2 regions of the Hydrogenophaga sp. UC242_50 genome follow, and region 1 is predicted to be linked to the other one. Evidence: riboswitches for the same ligand, from Rfam matches in the RefSeq annotation. Region 1 holds a riboswitch; the other holds the start of a gene.

Region 1 (8,715 bases):
GCACCAGCACGTCGGACTCCTCGGCCGTGAAGACGCAGAGGCGGCGCTCGCGCAGGGCGCGGATGCCGCGCCAGCCCGGCCGGGTTTCCAGGCCCTGCACGTTGCGCGCGCCGATCATGATGAGGTCGGGGTTGGCGCGCACCACGTACTCGGGGTTGACGCGCGGGAAAGGCCCCAGCGAGGGCGCGACGATGTTCTGCACGCCCAGGCGCGCCATCAGCTCGCCGATGAAGGAGCCGGTGCCGGCGGCATAGCCCCCGGTGCTCACCTCGTAGTACACGCGCAGCTGGCGCGCGCCCGGCGGCAGCGACTGCGCCACCGCCGACACGCTGGCGTCGATCGCGCGCCAGATGCGCTGCGCATCGGGCACCTCCAGCAGCTGGCCGAGCTTGCCCATGACGCGCTGCGCGTCGGCCGAGCTCTTGGGCTCCATCGCCAGCACCTTCACGCCCAGCGACTCCAGCCGCTGCACGCCGCGCGACGAGGTGGCCATGAGCACCACGTCGGGTTTCAGGGCCACGATGGCCTCGATGTTGGGGTCGATGCCGCCGCCGGTCTGCGGCAGGGTGCGCACGAAGGCCGGGTGGTTGGAGTACCGGTCCACGCCGACCAGCCGTTCGCACTGGCCCAGCTCGCACACGGTTTCGGTCAACGAAGGCAGCAGGGAGACGATGCGCTGCGGCGATTGCGCCAGCGTCACGGTCACGCCGCGGTCGTCGGTCACTTCCACCCCGGCGGCGTGCGCCGCGCCGCCGATCAGCAGGCCGAGTGAGAGAAGGCGCCAGAAGCGGGTCATGGATCGGGCTTTCATTTCAGGGTCAGGGGCAGGCCCGCCGCCATCAGCGTGACGCGCTCGCAGGCGGCGGCCACGGCCTGGTTCAGGCCACCGAGCGCGTCCACGAAGGCGCGCACCTCGCGGCCCATGGGGATCACGCCCAGGCCGATCTCGTTGCCCACCAGCACCACCGGACCGCGCGCGGCACGGATGGCCTGGCACAGCTGGCGCGTGGGCCCGGCGGCATCGGCCGCCGCGCCCTCGGCGGGCATCAGCAGGTTGGTCAGCCACAGCGTGAGGCAGTCCACCACCACCAGGGTGTGCGGCGCGCTGTGTTCGCGCAGGGCCTCGGGCAGGGCCAGCGGTTCTTCCACGGTGACCATGCCGGGCACGCGCTCGGCGCGGTCGCGCTGGTGGCGCACGATGCGCTCGCGCATTTCCTCGTCCCAGGGCTGGCCGGTGGCGATCATCACCGCGCGGTGGGCGGTGTCCGTCGCCAGCCACTGGCGCGCGAGCAACTCCGCGCGGCGCGACTTGCCGCTGCGCTGGCCGCCGAGGATGAATTCGCTGCGCGCGATCTCAGCCATGCTGCGCCATCCATTGGGTGACGATGCGGTGCAGCTGCGCCACCCCATCGGTGAGCGCGGCGGGCCCGGGCTGCAGGATGTCGGCCGACTTGATCTCGAACAGCTGGCCGTGCTTCACCGCGTTCACGTCCTGCCAGCCGGCGCGCGCGGCCACCTTCTCGGGTCGGAATTTCTTGCCGCACCAGGAGCCGATCACAATGTCGGGGTTGCGGCGCACGATCTCGGCGCCGTCGGCAATGATGCGGTCCTTGCCCAGCGGCATGCGCGCGAGTTCGGGGAACACGTCGTCGCCCCCCGCGATGCCCATCAGCTCGGAGACCCAGCGGATGCCGCTGATGTGCGGCTCGTCCCATTCCTCGAAGAACACGCGCGGGCGGCGCTTGCCGCCGGCCTGCAGGGCCTGCACGGCGGCGCGGATGCCATCGAGCCGGGCCCGCGTGGCCTCGATCCAGGCCAGGCCTTCGTCGGCACAGCCCACGATCGCCGCCACCTGGTACAGCATGGACAAAATCTCTTCCACGCTGCGCTGGTTGAACACCGTCACCTGCACGCCCGCGCGGATGAGTTCGGCGGCGATGTCGGCCTGCAGGTCGGAGAAGCCGAACACGCAGTCGGGTTGCAGCGCGAGGATCTTGTCGATCTTCGCGTTCAGGAAGGCGCTGACCTTGGGCTTCTCGTCGCGCGCCCGGCGCGGCCGCACGGTGTAGCCGGAAATGCCGACGATGCGGTGCTCCTGCCCGAGCAGGTACAGCCACTCGGTGGTTTCTTCGGTCAGGCAGACGATGCGCTGCGGGCCAAGGGTCGGCGGGTTCATGCGGCACCTCCTGCAAGGAACAGCGAGGCCGCCGCCGCCGGGCTGGACGGGAACCAGGCGTGGAAGTAACTCGCCTGCACCGGGCCCACGCGGTACACGGCTTCGCCGGCACCACCGCGCGCCCGTTCGGCGTGGCGCACCGGCTGCAGCGGGGTCTCGCAGCGCGAGTAGTGAAAGGTGTGGCCGCGCAAGGTGCCCGCGGGCAGCGGCAGTTGCTGCGGCCCCAGGGCCGCCAGCCGCTTCTGCATGAGCACCTGGCCCGGCAAGAGGCCCCAGGTGGCGGCGGCATGGCCGTCGCTGGACATCATTTGATCGAACAGCGGCATCATGCCGCCGCATTCTGCCCACACCGGCCGCCCGGCCTGGGCATGCGCGCGCAGGCCGTCTCGGGTGCGGGTGGCCGCCGCCAGTGCGTCGGTGTGCAGTTCGGGATAACCGCCGGGCAACCAGACCGCGTCGCACGGCGGCAGCGGCTCGTTGGCCAGCGGCGAGAAGAAAACCAGCTCGGCGCCGAGCGCGCACAGCACATCCAGGTTGGCCGGGTAGATGAAACAGAAAGCCGCGTCGCGCGCGATGGCGATGGTCTTGCCCGTGAGCAAATGCGCGTCGACCGGCACCTCGGCGGGCACGTCGAACGCCACCGACCAGCGCCCCAGCGCGTCACCCTCCATCCGGCCCAGCGGCGTGCGCGACAGCGCGTCGGCGGCGGCGTCGAGCCGGGCCAGCGCGTCGGGCAGCTCGGCGGCCACGGTCAGGCCCAGGTGGCGCTCGGGCAGCGAGAACGCCGCGTCGCGCATGACCGCACCCAGGAACTGGGCCTCGTCACCGGCCAGCGCCTCGCGCAGCATCTGCGCATGGCGCTCGCTGCCCACGCGGTTCGCCAGCACGCCGGCCCAGGGCAGGCCGGGGCGGAAATGGCGCAGGCCAAATGCCAGCGCACCGAAGGTGCCCGCCATGGCCGAGGCATCGATCACCGCGAGCACCGGCAGGCCGAAGCGCTGCGCCAGGTCGGCCGCGCTGGGTTCGCCGTCGAACAGGCCCATCACCCCTTCGACCACGATCAGGTCGGCCTGCCCGGCGGCTTCGTGCAGGCGGGCGCGGGCATCGTCTTCGCCCGTCATCCACAGATCGAGGTTGTGCACCGGGTGCCCGGTGGCCAGCGCGAGCCAGTGCGGGTCCAAGAAATCGGGCCCGCATTTGAAGGCCCGCACACGCCGACCGGCGCGCGTGTGCAGGCGCGCCAGTGCCGCGGCCACGGTGGTCTTGCCCTGGCCTGAAGCCGGGGCAGCCACCAGGATGGCCGGGCAATGCCGCGTCACCGCTGCGGCGCCCAGTTGAGGGTGACGAAGGCCGCGCGGCCCGGCTGGTTGTAGCCGTACGCGGTCTCATAGAACTTGTCACCCACGTTGTTCAGGCGCAGGGCGACGGACCAGTCCTTGTTCACGGCGTAGCGGGCGTGCAGGTCCAGCGTGCCGAAGCCCGGCAGGCGGCGCGTGTTGGCGGCGTCGTCGAAACGCTCCGCCACGAGCTGCATCGACGCACCCCAGTTCCAGGCACCGATGCGGTGGTCCAGGCTGGCGGTCAGCACCTCGTCGGCGCGGCGTTGCAGCTTGCGTTGGTTGATCTCGTTGCGCGCGTCCAGCAACTCCAGGTTGGTGAACCAGCTCCAGGCACCGGCCGAGCCGGTGTAGGCCAGCGACCAGCCTTCGAGGCGCGCGCGAGGCACGTTGCGCCACCGCCGGCTGCAGCGTGATGAAGCCGCGCACCCGGTTGTCGAAGCGGATGAGCTTCACTTCGTGCAATCCCTGGGTGTAGGTCAGCCCTGCTTCGCGGTTCTTGCCCCGCTCGGGTTGCGTGGTGGGATTGCCGTTGAAGAACGCTGAGACGTAGTACAGCGTGTTGAACGACGGCATCTTGAACGAGGTGCCGTAGGCCACGTGCGGGCGCCAGTTCGGCGTGAGCTGGAAGCCGTAGCTGGCGAAACCGGTGGTGGCGCCGCCGAACTGCGAGTTGTCGTCGCGCCGCAGGTTGGCCTGCCAGAGGTGCTGGCCGGCCTGGCCGGTCAGGCCCACGAAGGCCGCGTCCGTGGTGCGCGAGTTCACCGCGTAGGCCTGCGTGCCCGACACCTCTTCCTTGATCGACTCCAGGCCCACCAGCAGGTTGCCCAGCGCGGTGTTCCAGTCGTGCTGCAGCGTGGCCTGAGTCTGCGCGGTGTTGAACACCGAGGGCGTGGGCGAAGTCTCGAAACTGTCGGACCGGTCCTCGCTGCGCGAGAGGCGCAGCTGGGTGCGCGAATCGGCCGACCACTTGCGCTCCAGGCCCCAGCCCGTCACGCGGGTGGTGGTTTCCGAGCGCACGTTGAAGGTGCCCGGCCCCTGGTCGAACTGGCTGACGCCGTCGGCCTGGGTGAAGTTGACATCGGTCGTCCAGCCCGGCGCGATGGCCCAGCGCAGCGAGGCTGACAGGCTGTCCTGGTCGAAGCCGTCCTTGTCGGGGTTGTGGTTGCCGAAGGCCACGTTTCGGTTGGTCGACGAGAAGCCGTCCTCGCGCAAGGAACCCAGGCTGAGGTTGTAGGTGATCGTGTCGTTGCCACCGCTGATGCCGGCGGTGATTTCACGGTGCCCGAAGCTGCCGAGCGTGACGCTGGCCTGCGGATGGAAACCCTTCACGCCGCGCTTGGTGAAAACCTGCACCACGCCGCCCACCGCATCGCTGCCATAGAGGCCCGAGGCCGGGCCCTTGAGCACTTCGATGCGATCGATCGCGCTCAGCGGAATGTTGTCCAGCACGGCCGCACCGGAGGTGCTGGAGCCGTAGCGCACGCCGTCGATCAGCAGCAGCACGTGGCGGGTTTCGGTGCCGCGGATGAACAGGCCCGACTGCTTGCCCAGGCCGCCGTTGGACGACATCTGCAGGCCCGCGTTGCGCGACAGCACTTCGGACAGCGAGCGGCCCGCGGACTGCTGGATCACGTCGGCGTCGATCACGACGACGTCGCTGAGCACGGCATCGGTGCGGGTTTCGACCCGGGTGGCCGTGACCACCGTTTCCCTCAGGGTGGTGTCAGCGGAGGAAGAAGAGGAGGACTGAGCGTGGGCGACCGACGTGCCAAAGCCCGCCAGCAACGCCAGCGGTAGCGCGGCCAGGGGCGCGCGCAGGGTGCGATTTTTCATGATGAAGAAACAGACAGGAGACCCTCGCCATCTTCCCCGACGGCGCATGGGCATCACGGTGGAGCGTCTGTCGCCAGACGCACCACCACCTTGTTGGCCGGTATCCGGGCTGACAGACCGACCTCCATCGCCTTCCCAGATGACACGGCGTGTCGTCCAGTGGCTGTCGGATGGAGGCTGAGAGACCGTTCGCGCATGCGCTCATCGCGCTCGTCTGCTTACCGTTGCGGGGGCAGCGCAGGTTAGGTCCCATCCCTGGGGTGTGACCCTCCTGCTTCCCGTTGAACTGCGGCATGTGAACCACACCGCGAGCACCAACAACCGGCATTCTACGGCGCGCACACCCGGGGCAACCCTACAATGTGAAAACTTCGAGTCCCACCATGGCCGATCCCAAGCACTTTGATCAGATCACCGAACGTGTCGAGCGCCTGTTGCTGCGACACGAAGAACTGCAGCGCACCAACAGCCTGCTGGTGGAACAGGTGCATGCGCTGCAGGCCGAGCGCGACTCGCTCAAGTCCCGGCTGATGGCCGCCCGCGCCCGCATTGATGCCTTGCTCGATCGCCTGCCCCCCGGCATGACCGATGTCACCCCCGACACCCGCAAGGAACGGTCATGAGCGCCGCGTCGGGCCGCCCCAAGCCAGCTCGCACCGCAGTGCGAAGCACGGAGGTATTCCAATGAGCAAACCCGGCAGCAAACAGATTGAAGTGCAGATCATGGGCCAGAGCTACCTGCTCTCGTGCCCACCGGGTGGCGAGGCCTCGCTGCTCGACGCGGTGGAGCGCGTGGACACCGCCATGTGCCGCATCCGCGATGCGGGCAAGGTGAAGGCGCGCGACCGCATCGCGGTGCTGGCCTCGCTCAACCTCGCGTTCGAACTCTCGCAGAAGGAAGCCGAGAGCTTCCAGGCCTCGTCGTTCGGCCAGCCCGAGCAGAGCGCGTTCGCCGAAGCCGGTGGTGGCTTCGACAGCGAGCCGCTCGACCCCCAGACGCAGGCCCGCGTGGAAGAGCTGATGCGCCGCCTGGACCAGACGCTCGACAAGGACGGGCGCCTGCTCTGACGCGCCGCTGGTCACTGCGCGAGAATTTATCGACCGATGGTCCTCGTGGGCCGCATGCAGCGCCTACAATTTGAACCGTCTGCAGTGCGCGTCGGGCTTTATATTTCCTTGAACCAATGCTCATAGAGCCCGGGCTTGGTACATTGCGTGGCTGGTGCGAGCGTCTCGCGTCAGACGAACCCGAAGCCCCGCTGCCCTCGCCCACCTGAACCCCGGTTCAGGATGCCGGTCCGGCGGCACTTGCAGACACCTTTCATGCCTTTAGACCCCCTCCTGATTCTCGAGTTGGCCGCGCTCGGCCTGGGCACCGGTTTCCTGGCCGGCTTGTTGGGCATCGGTGGAGGCATGCTGATGGTGCCCTTCATCACCTTCATCCTCGCGGGGCGCGGTGTGGAAGCGGATCTCGCGGTCAAGATGGCCATCGCCACCTCCATGCGCCACCATCATCTTCACGTCCATCTCCAGCGTGCGTGCGCACCACAAACGCGGCGCCGTGCGCTGGGACATCGTCAAGGGCCTCGCCCCCGGCATCGTGCTGGGCTCCGCCATTGCCAGCCTGGGCATCTTCGCCTTGCTCAAGGGCTCGTGGCTCGCGCTGTTCTTCGCGGCCTTCGTCGGCTTCTCAGCCACGCAGATGCTGCTCGACAAGAAACCCAAGCCCACGCGCACCCTGCCCGGCACCCCGGGCCTGGTGGGTGCCGGCGGCGTCATCGGCATGCTCTCCGGGCTGGTCGGCGCGGGCGGCGGTTTTGTCAGCGTGCCCTTCATGACCTGGTGCAACGTGAGCATCCACAACGCCGTGCGCACCAGCGCGGCGCTCGGTTTTCCCATCGCGCTGGCCAACGCCGTCGGCTACGTGATCGCGGGCCAGGGCCTGAAGGATCTGCCGGCCGGCTCGTTCGGCTACATCTACCTGCCCGCGCTGGTGGTGATCGCGCTCTTCAGCGTGTTGATGGCGCCGGTGGGCGTGAAGGCGGCGCATGCGCTGCCGGTGAAATCGCTCAAGCGCGTGTTCGCCGGCCTGCTGTACATGCTCGCCACCTACATGCTCTACAAGGGCATCACCGCCTGATCGAGACACGAAGCCAGCCGCCGTGGAGCCGTGCAAAAACGCCCTCCCGCCAAGGCACTGAGCGGCCTCCTCGCGAGGAAGTGTTGTTTTCCCCCGCCAAAAACCCGCGTCTCCCCTGCGCAAAGCTTGAAAAAAGCGCGTTCTCCACCTTGGATTGCGGGTGCATCTCCATTAGCATCCGAGACACCAGTGAGAAAGCGCGTTTTCCGCTGGCGAATCGTCAACTTCTAGAAGGAAATTCAATCATGGCAACTGCGAAAAAAGCGCCCGCTAAAAAGGCGGCACCGGCCAAGAAGGCCGCTCCTGCGAAGAAGGCCGCTCCGGCCAAGAAGGCAGCCCCTGCGAAGAAGGCCGCTCCGGCCAAGAAGGCAGCCCCTGCGAAGAAGGCCGCTCCGGCCAAGAAGGCAGCTCCTGCGAAGAAGGCCGCTCCGGCCAAGAAGCGCACCCCCAACGCCGCGTTCATGAAAGCGCTGACCCCCAGCGCCGCTCTGGCCGCCATCGTGGGCAGCTCGCCCCTGCCGCGCACCGAAGTCACCAAGAAGATCTGGGACTACATCAAGAAGAACAAGCTGCAGGACTCGGTCAACCGCCGCATGATCAACGCCGACGCCAAGCTGAAGGAAATCTTCAAGAAGGCCCAGGCGTCCATGTTCGAAATGACCAAGCTGGTCAACGACCACCTGAAGTAAGCCTTCCTTCTTCACCTTCACGGGTGCAATGAAGATCAGCAAAGCCGGCGCAAGCCGGCTTTGCTGTTTTTGCGCCTTCGCGTCTCAGCATCGCGCGCGACATGTGAGAAACTGCAACAAAATTTTGACAATCCCTCAGGCATGACCGCCCGCCAGCCCGTGACCGCTTCGAAATTTCAAGAAGGCCAGGACCCACCATCGACGACCATGCCTCCGTTGCCACAGCAACGGCACAAGGTCGTGCTGGTGATCGACCTGGTGGAGTCGGTGCGGCTCATGGCGGCCAACGAAGCCGCGGTGGTGAACCAATGGCGCGGGTTCATGCACCACGCCACCTCTCAGGTGCTGCCCGCGTGCCGGGGTCGCCTGGTCAAGAGCCTGGGCGACGGCATGCTGGTCGAGTTCGACCAACCCACCGACGGCGTGCGGGCAGCCCTCGCCCTGCACCAATACTTCGCGCCACTGAACCAGACGCTGCCGCCCGCCCAACAACTGCACCTGCGCGCCGGCCTCAACGCCACCAATCTGTATGTGGAC
Region 2 (8,715 bases), 580 kb from region 1:
GATCTGCCGGCTCACCGCACCGTGGGTGAGGTTCAGTTCTTTCGCGGCCTCGGTGTAGCTGCCGGCGCGTGCCGTCACTTCGAAGATGCGCAAGGCGTTGAGGGGCGGGAGCTGGTGGGGCATGGTGGGCGGGCCAGGTGGGTGGGGACGGAAACCATTTGATCCGTGATTTTTACTCACGGCAAGACGATTATTTATCGATGGTGTCAGTTTATCTATCCAAATAAGCTTCGACCCATGAACACAGCCACCCTCACCGTCAACCAGCGCACCTACAACACCCCTGGCACACCGACCGTCATCGTCTGCATCGACGGTTGTGAGCAGGAGTACATCAACCAGGCCGTGCAGGCGGGGCATGCGCCCTTCTTCGCCCGGCTGTCACAAGGGGGCACCGTGCTGTCGGGCGACTGCGTGATGCCCTCCTTCACGAACCCGAACAACCTGTCGATCGTCACCGGCGCGCCGCCCAGCGTGCACGGCATCTGCGGCAACTACTTCTTCGATCCCGAGCAGAACGCCGAGGTGCTGATGAACGATGCGCGCTACCTTCGCGCGCCGACCATCCTGGCGCAGCTCGCGCAGGCCGGGGGGACGGTGGCGGTCGTCACGGCCAAGGACAAGCTTCGCAGCCTGCTCGGCCACGGGCTCCAGGGCATCTGCTTCTCCGCGGAGAAGGCCGACCAGGCCACCCTGAAAGACAACGGCATCGAGGACGTGCTGGCCAAGGTCGGCCTGCCCTTGCCGTCGGTGTACAGCGCGGACCTCTCGGAGTTCGTGTTCGCGGCGGGGGTGATGCTGCTGCGCACCGAGCGGCCGGACCTCATGTACCTGTCGACCACCGACTACGTGCAGCACAAGTTCGCGCCGGGCACCGAAGGCGCGAACAGCTTCTACGCCATGATGGACCGCTACCTGCAGGAGCTGGACCGGCTCGGGGCGGTGATCGGCATCACCGCGGACCATGGCATGAACGCGAAGAGCGATGCGCTGGGCAAGCCCAACATCGTGTTCCTGCAGGACCTGCTGGACCGCACCGCCGGCCTGGGCAAGGCCCGCGTGCTGCTGCCGATCACCGACCCGTACGTGGTGCATCACGGCGCCCTGGGTTCGTATGCCACGGTCTATGTGTCGAACCCGGCGGACATCCCCGCGATCCAGCAACAGCTGCTGCGGATCCCCGAGGTGGAAGACGTGCTGGACCGGGCGAGCGCCGCCGCCCGCTTCGAGCTGCCGCCCGACCGCATCGGGGATCTGGTGGTGCTGAGCCACCGGCTGTCGGTGCTGGGCACCTCGAGCAGCCAGCACGACCTGTCGGGGCTCACGGTGCCGCTGCGCTCCCACGGCGGGCTGTCCGAGCAACGCGTTCCCCTTCTCTTCAACCGCGTGCTCACGGGCGTGCCGCAACGGCGGCTGCGGAATTTTGACGTCATTGACCTGGCGCTGAACCACACAGCCTAGGCCACTGGCCATCGGTGCGTTCGAAAACTTCAACAAAGGAGACATCCCCCATGATCAGCTGGAAGCAAAAAGGAATCCTGGTTTGCCTTGGACTCTGGGCGGCGGGATCCGCCACCGCCCAGGCCTTCCCGAACAAACCGGTCCGCATCGTGGTGGGGTTCGCCGCCGGAGGGTCCACCGACAAGCTCGCCCGTGTGCTGGCCCAGCGCATGACCGAACTGCTGGGCCAGTCGGTGATCGTGGACAACCGGCCCGGCGCGGCCGGCAACCTCGCGGCCGAGATGGTGGCCGCGGCGCCGCCGGACGGCTACACCGTCTTCATGGCGACGCTCAGCAGCCAGGCGATCAACCCCCATCTCTACAAGCTCAAGTTCGATCCGATCAAATCGTTCGAGCCCATCGCGCTGGTGCGCAAGTACCCCTTGCTGCTCGTCGTGCCGCCCCAGCTGCGCGTGAACTCCGTGCCCGAACTCATCGCCCATGCGAAGGCCAACCCGGGCACGTTCTACGCCTCGTCGGGCAACGGCTCGCCGGCCCACCTCGCAGGGGAGATCTTCAAGAGCGCCACCGGCACCGACGTGCAGCACATCCCCTACAAGGGCGGCGGCCCTGCCATGGTCGCGCTGATGTCGAACGAGGCGCAGTTCGGCTTCGAGACCATGCCCAGCGCCATCGGCCACGCGCGCGGCGGCAAGCTCAAGGGCCTGGCCGTGACCTCCGACCGGCGCTCCACCGCCGCCCCCGAGCTGCCGACGATGCAGGAGGCGGGCGTGAAGGACTTCTCGGTGACCTCATGGGCCGGCCTGCTCGCGCCCGCCGGCACACCGAAGCCGGTGCTCGAGCGCCTGACCCAGGCGGCGCAGAACGCGATCGGCAGCCCCACCGTCAACGCGGCCCTGGCCAGCGATGGCGCCGAACCCGGCACGGGCGGCGGCGCCGAATTCAAGCGCTTCATGGACGACGAGCTCCAGGCCTGGGGCAAGGTGGTGCGGGCATCGGGGGCGAAGGTCGACTGAGCTTGCGATCGGCTGCCGACATGAAACACCTGTTGAATCTTCTGGCGGCGATCGCCCTGCTCGTCTGGTCCACCCAGCTTGTGCGCACCGGCATCCTGCGCGTGTTCGGTGCCAACCTGAGGCAGGTCCTGGCGCGCAGCATCGGCAACCGCTTCACCGCGGCCCTCTCGGGCCTGGGCGTCACGGCCCTGGTGCAGTCGAGCACGGCGACCGCGCTCATCGTGTCGTCCTTCGTCGGGCAGGGGCTGCTGAGCCTGCCGGTGGCCCTCGCGGTGATGCTGGGTGCCGACATCGGCACCAGCCTGATGACGGTGGTGTTCTCTTTCGACCTGTCCTGGCTGTCGCCGCTGCTCATTCTCGGTGGGGTGGTGATGTTCATCTCCCGCCAGCAAACGGCCGTCGGCCGTGTGGGCCGGGTGCTGATCGGCCTGGGGCTGATGCTGCTGGCGCTGCGCCTGGTGTCGCAGTCCACCGAGGTGCTGACCCAGTCGCCCGTGGTGAAGGCGCTGCTGGTCTCCGTCAACAGCGATCTGCTGCTGGAGATCACGGTGGGCGCCGCGCTGGCCCTCATGGCCTATTCCAGCCTGGCCATCGTGCCTGCTGACCGCCACCCTCGCGGCGTCCGGTGTCGTGCCCACGGACATGGCCCTGGGCATGGTGCTGGGCGCCAACCTGGGCAGCGGTCTGCTGGCCGTGGTGACCACGGCGCGTTCGGCCATCGAGGTGCGCCAGGTGCCGCTGGGCAACCTGATGTTCAAGGCCTTGGGCGTGCTGCTGGCGGCGCCGCTGGCGCCGGAATGGCTGCACGGCATGCAGCCCTATGTGGCGGACCCGGCGACGCTGGTGGTGCTGTTCCACCTGAGCTTCAACATCGCCGTCGCCCTCCTGTTCATCGGCGTCACCCAGATCGTGGCGCGCTGGGTCGAGCGCCTGCTGCCCAAGCCCGACAAGAACCGGGTGGCCGGGCGGCCGCACCACCTGGACCCGTCGGCGCTGGCCAGCGCCCTCGCTGGCGATCTCCTGCGCGGCGCGCGAGGCCATGCACCAGGCCGACGTGGTCGAGACCATGATGGTCGGCATGCTGGCCGTGATCAAGAACAACGACCTGCGCCTGGCCGAGGAGTTGCGCAAGCTCGATGACTCGGTCGACGAGCTGTACTCGGCCATCAAGTACTACCTGACCAAGATCTCCCGCGAGGCGCTGGCCGAAGAAGAAAGCCGGCGCTGGGCCGACATCATCAGCTTCACCATCAACATGGAGCAGATCGGCGACACCGTCGAGCGCGTGCTGCTGGACATCGAGGACAAGAAGATCAAGATGGGGCGCAATTTCTCGGACGCCGGCATGGCCGAGATCTGCGAGCTGCACGCCCGGCTCATCGACAACCTGCGCCTGGGCATGAGCGTGTTCCTCAACGGCAACGTGCGCGACGCGCAAAAGCTGCTGGAGGAAAAGGCGCGCTTCCGGGACCTGGAGCGCGCCTACGCCACCAGCCACCTCGTGCGCCTGACCGACAACACCGTGCAAAGCATCGAGACCAGCTCGCTGCACATCGACCTGATCAGCGATCTCAAGCGCATCAATTCGCACATCTGCTCGATCGCCTACCCCATCCTGGATTGCGCGGGCGCGCTCGCGCCGAACCGCCTGCGGGCGAGCCAGGGCCTGGCGGAACACGGCCTCCGAACCGAGGCGATACCCCTGCGGGTTCTATAATCGCCGGCCGGTTCGACCCTTCCATCGGGTCGAACCGCACGGTTCGAAGGTGCCCCGCCGCCAGCCATGGCGATGGGGTTAAACGGGAAACAGGTGACGGCGTCTTTCACGGCGCAACAAGCCTGTGCTGCCCCCGCAACGGTCAGCGGATTCGGGAACGCTCACGCGATGCCACGGCATCGGCAGCCACTGCGCCTCCAGGCGTGGGAAGGCGAGAAGTTCCTGTCGCGAGCATGCCCACAACGCCTGCACGACGACGCTCCGCGAGCCCGGATACCGGCCTTCGCATCGCCTTCGGACGCTGCGGGAGTGCGTGGTCCGGGCCAAGCCGAGCTGCGTCCGCCAGCGCCGGCGCCGCCCCACCATCACGTTCCCTCCCCACGCGTTTTTCTGTCGTTGGGCCTGCGGGGACGCGGGCCGTTGGAGGAGAGTTCTCATGCGTCATTCATTGCCCGCGCGTCAGCGCCAGGGCCGGGCCTTTCGCGGCCACCGTTCATCCGTTTGCACCGTGGCCCTGATGGGCGCGCTGTCCTCGGCCGCCCTGGCGGCGCAGGACGCGGGGACGCTGGCACCGGTCGAGGTGCGCACCGAAGGCCTGCGCGCCAGCGAGGCGGCCACGGCCACCAAGAGCGCCACCCCCATCGAGCGCCTGCCGCGCTCGGTGAGCGCCGTCACCGACACCGAGATGAAGGCGCGCGACGCGCAGTCCGTCATGGAAGCGCTGGAGCACGCGCCGGGTCTGTACGGCGGTGGTTATTCGAGCGGTGCGCTCACGCGCGAGTACCCCATGGTGCGCGGCTTCCTGGTCTACCAGTACCTCGATGGCCTCAAGCTGCACGACAGCAACTGGGCCGAGGAGCCTTACGGGCTCGAACGCGTCGAGCTGCTGCGCGGCCCCGCGTCGGCGCTCTACGGCCAGGGCAGCCCCGGCGGCCTGATCGACCTGCGCACCAAGCGCCCCACGGCCGAGACCGTGCGCGAGGTGGGCCTGCGCGTGGGCAGCCATGGGCTGCGCCAGGGCCAGTTCGACCTGGGCGGCGCGCTGAACGCCGACGCCACCTGGCAGTACCGCCTCACGGGCCTGGTGCGCAAGGGCGATGGCGAGATCGACCACACCCAGTCCGATCGCCGCTACTTCGCCGGCGCCCTCACCTGGAAGCCCGACGCCGCCACCCGGCTCACGCTGATGGCCAACCGCCAGGAAGACCCGAGCCTCACCGTGCACCAGCCGCTGCCGCGCGTGGGCACCATCGTGCCGGGCGCCAACGGGCGCTTCATCTCGCGCGGCCTGTTCCTCGGTGAACCGGCGCGCCACGACTCGGACAAGGACGCCTGGCGCGTGGGCTATGCGTTCTCGCACCGCTTCAACGAGGTCTGGTCCATCGAGCAGAACGCCGCCTACAAGAAGGTGGACATCCATGTGGACGAGATGCAGGCCACGGGTGTGGCGGCGGGCGCCACCGGCTGGACGCGGCGGCTGTTCGCGGCCGACTACACCATCGTGACCAAGCAGGTCGATACGCGCGTGGTGGCGCGGTTCGATGCCGTCGGCACGAAGCACCGCGTGATGCTGGGCCTGGACGCGGCGCGCGTGCCCAACTACCAGGGCACCGGCACCCGCGCGGCCCCGGCCTTCGCGCTGGACCTCTACAACCCGGTGTACGGCCAGGCCTTGCCGGCCAACCCCATCACGTCCAAGCGCGAGCAGCGCCTGCGCCAGACCGCGCTCTACGTGCAGGACCAGATCGACTGGGGGCGGCTGTCGGTGCTGGTCGGGCTGCGCCGCGACAAGGCCACGCTGGACCAGAAGACCGCCGTGCTCAACACCGTCACCGGGCACTTCAGCGATCCTTCGTACACCCCCAAGCGCGACCTGGCCACCACCGGCCAGCTGGGCGCCAGCTACGACCTGGGCGGTGGCTGGTCGCCGTTCGTGAACTACGCGGAGTCGTTCTCGCCCGTCACCGGCACCAGCGCGGCAGGCCGCCCGTTCGAGCCGCACACCGGCAAGCAGATCGAGGCCGGGGTCAAGTGGGTGCCGCCGGGCCGCGCCCTGCGTGGCCACGGCCTCGGTCTACGAACTCAAGCAGCGCAACGTGCTCACCAACGACCTGGCGAACCCGGGCTTCGCCACGCAGACGGGCGGGGTGCGCTCGCGCGGGGGCGAGATCGAGCTCAAGGCCGGGCTCGCGCGCGGCCTGGACGCCATGCTCTCGTACTCGGCGACCGACGCGGTCGTCACCGCGACCAACACCGTCAACGGGGTGGGCAAGCACCCGGTGGGCGTGCCCGAACAACAGGCCTCGGCCTGGCTGTCGTACCGCGTCGGCGCGGGCGCGCTCCAGGGCCTGAGGTTCTCGGTCGGCCTGCGCCACGTGGGCGAGTCGGCCGGCGACGCGCTCAACACCTTCGAGGTGCCGTCCGCCACGCTGTTCGACCTGGGCGTGCAGTGGAGCCTGGTGAACCTCTCGCCCTCGCTCAAGGGTTGGGAGACCTCGCTGGTGGTGAAGAACCTGGCCGACCGCCGCTACGTGGCGAACTGCGACAACGCCACGAACTGCTACTACGGCACGGGCCGCCGCGTGGCCCTGACCGCCTCGAAGTCGTTCTGAGCGGCCATGATGGCCTCGCCCTGGGACGGTGCCGAGCTCGACGCCGCGTTCGGCGGCCCCATGGCGCCGTTCCGGGGCCGGCTCGGCATCGGGCCACCGCCGGACGGACAGCACACCGTCGGCGTGCAGGCGCTGATGACGCCGGCGCACCTGGCCCGGGTGCGCCGGTTTTTCGATGCCGCGCACGGCGCGACCGACGCGCGCGTGGTGGCGTCGATCTGGTCGAAATGGCACTTCGCCATCGTGATGCCGGCCTGGTTCATCGGCCGCGTGCTGATGGGCCGGCGCCTGCCCACCGCGCTCGATGGCGTGAGCTTCGACCAGGACGCGCAAGGCCGCACGCTCTGCCTGCGCCTGCCCGCGCCGGGCGAACCCGACGGCGAGGCCGGCGACCCCGACACGTCCTGGCACGAATTCCTGCACCAGCACCTCGTGCCCTTTGTCGAACAGATGGCCGAGCGCACCGGCGTCACGCGCCGCGTGCTGTGGAGCAACGCGGGCAACCTGTTCGAGGCCTTCATCCGCCGACTGGATGAGACCCACCCCGGCTTGCGCGGCCTGGCGCCCGCGCGCGAGTGGCTGGAGATGCCCACCCCCCTGCACCGCCCGGTGATCTACCTGCCGCGCGCCGAGGGCGTGCACCGCATGCGGCGCATCTGCTGCATGCGTTACCTGGTGCCGGACCGCGTGTTCTGCACCACCTGTCCGAGTCCCCTGCTCAACGCGTCCAACAGCGCGTGCCGACCCCCATGACCACCCCATCGAAACGCAGCCTGTGGCGCTCCCTGAAGGACGGCATCCGCCTGGCGCGGCCGTACTTCGGTTCATCGGAGCGGGCCATGGCCCGCGCCCTGTTCATCGGCGTGATCGCGCTCCAGCTGGCCATGGTCGGCATCGACGTCGCCATCAACCACTGGCGCGGCGCCTTCTTCGAGGCGCTGCAGCAGCGCAACGGCGGCGAGTTCATGCGGCAGATGTGGATCTACTGCGGGATCGGCGTCGGCTTCGTGCTGGTGAACACCTTCCAGACCTACGTGACGCAATGGCTGTCGATCCGCTGGCGCCGCTGGATGAGCGACGGGCTGGCCGCGCGCTGGCTGGACGGGCCGGTGCACTACCGCCTGCAGGTCATGGGCGACGGGCCGGACAACCCGGACCAGCGCATCGCCGAGGACGTGCGCTCGTTCGTGCGCCTGGCGATCTCGCTCACCGTCGGCCTGATCGGCGCGCTGGTCTCGCTGGCGTCCTTCGTGTTCATCCTGTGGGAGCTGTCGGCGAAGGCGCCACTCACCTCGCTCGGTCTGTCGTGGGACCTGCCGGGCTACCTGGTGTGGGCCGCGCTCGCCTACGCGATCGTCGGCACGGTGATCACGCACCTCGTCGGCCGCCCGCTGATTCCGCTGGAGGTGGAGCAGGAGCGGCGCGAGGCGGACTACCGCTACGCGCTGGTGCACGTGCGCGACGACGGCGAGGCCATTGCCCTGGCCCGCGGCGAAGCGTGGGAACGCGCCGGGCTGGCGCGCCGGTTCGAGGCGCTGATGCGCAACACCTTCGCGCTGATGCGCCGGCAGCGCTCGCTCTCGTTCTTCACCATGAGCTACCGCCACGCCTCGCTGGTCTTCCCCTACATGATCATGAGCCCGCTGTACTTCGCCGGCAAGATGACGCTGGGCGTGCTGATGCAGGCGGGCTCGGCCTTCGCGCACGTGCGCACCGCGCTGTCGTACCTGATCACCTCGTACACCACGATCGCGGAAGCCGCCGCGGTGATCCAGCGGCTCACCGAGTTCGAGGCGGCGATCGAGCAGCGCCGCCAGGCGCGCACGGCCTTGCCGATCGCCCCCACCGCCGCGGAGGGTCTGTCGGTGCGGGGGTTGAGCGTGGGCGCGCCCGGCCACGGAGCGCCCAT

The links. A riboswitch is a leader RNA that binds a small molecule or an ion and turns the genes downstream of it on or off. The one in region 1 is predicted to bind cobalamin.
Region 2: linked by a shared signal. The riboswitch ahead of ACFJGX_RS11865 (TonB-dependent siderophore receptor) and the one ahead of ACFJGX_RS14920 (TonB-dependent receptor domain-containing protein) in region 1 are both predicted to bind cobalamin.

Annotation. Positions count from the first base shown of each region.
Region 1 covers NZ_CP170553.1:2,896,230-2,904,944, reverse strand. Annotated here, with positions in the region: gene ACFJGX_RS14945 (ABC transporter substrate-binding protein) at 1-796, opposite strand, end outside; gene ACFJGX_RS14940 (bifunctional adenosylcobinamide kinase/adenosylcobinamide-phosphate guanylyltransferase) at 808-1,362, opposite strand; gene ACFJGX_RS14935 (cobalamin-binding protein) at 1,355-2,176, opposite strand; gene ACFJGX_RS14930 (cobyrinate a,c-diamide synthase) at 2,173-3,495, opposite strand; gene ACFJGX_RS14925 (hypothetical protein) at 3,492-3,620, opposite strand; partial or broken gene ACFJGX_RS14920 (TonB-dependent receptor domain-containing protein) at 3,639-5,349, opposite strand; cobalamin riboswitch at 5,427-5,683, opposite strand; gene ACFJGX_RS14915 (DUF904 domain-containing protein) at 5,733-5,972, shown strand; gene ACFJGX_RS14910 (cell division protein ZapA) at 6,034-6,417, shown strand; RNA gene ssrS (6S RNA) at 6,491-6,670, shown strand; partial or broken gene ACFJGX_RS14900 (sulfite exporter TauE/SafE family protein) at 6,673-7,489, shown strand; gene ACFJGX_RS14895 (SWIB/MDM2 domain-containing protein) at 7,735-8,178, shown strand; gene ACFJGX_RS14890 (hypothetical protein) at 8,314-8,715, opposite strand, start outside.
Region 2 covers NZ_CP170553.1:2,313,952-2,322,666, reverse strand. Annotated here, with positions in the region: gene ACFJGX_RS11885 (LysR substrate-binding domain-containing protein) at 1-123, opposite strand, end outside; gene phnA (phosphonoacetate hydrolase) at 238-1,461, shown strand; gene ACFJGX_RS11875 (Bug family tripartite tricarboxylate transporter substrate binding protein) at 1,512-2,477, shown strand; partial or broken gene ACFJGX_RS11870 (Na/Pi cotransporter family protein) at 2,498-4,194, shown strand; cobalamin riboswitch at 4,225-4,494, shown strand; partial or broken gene ACFJGX_RS11865 (TonB-dependent siderophore receptor) at 4,631-6,175, shown strand; gene ACFJGX_RS11860 (TonB-dependent siderophore receptor) at 6,252-6,806, shown strand; gene fhuF (siderophore-iron reductase FhuF) at 6,813-7,559, shown strand; gene ACFJGX_RS11850 (ABC transporter ATP-binding protein/permease) at 7,556-8,715, shown strand, end outside.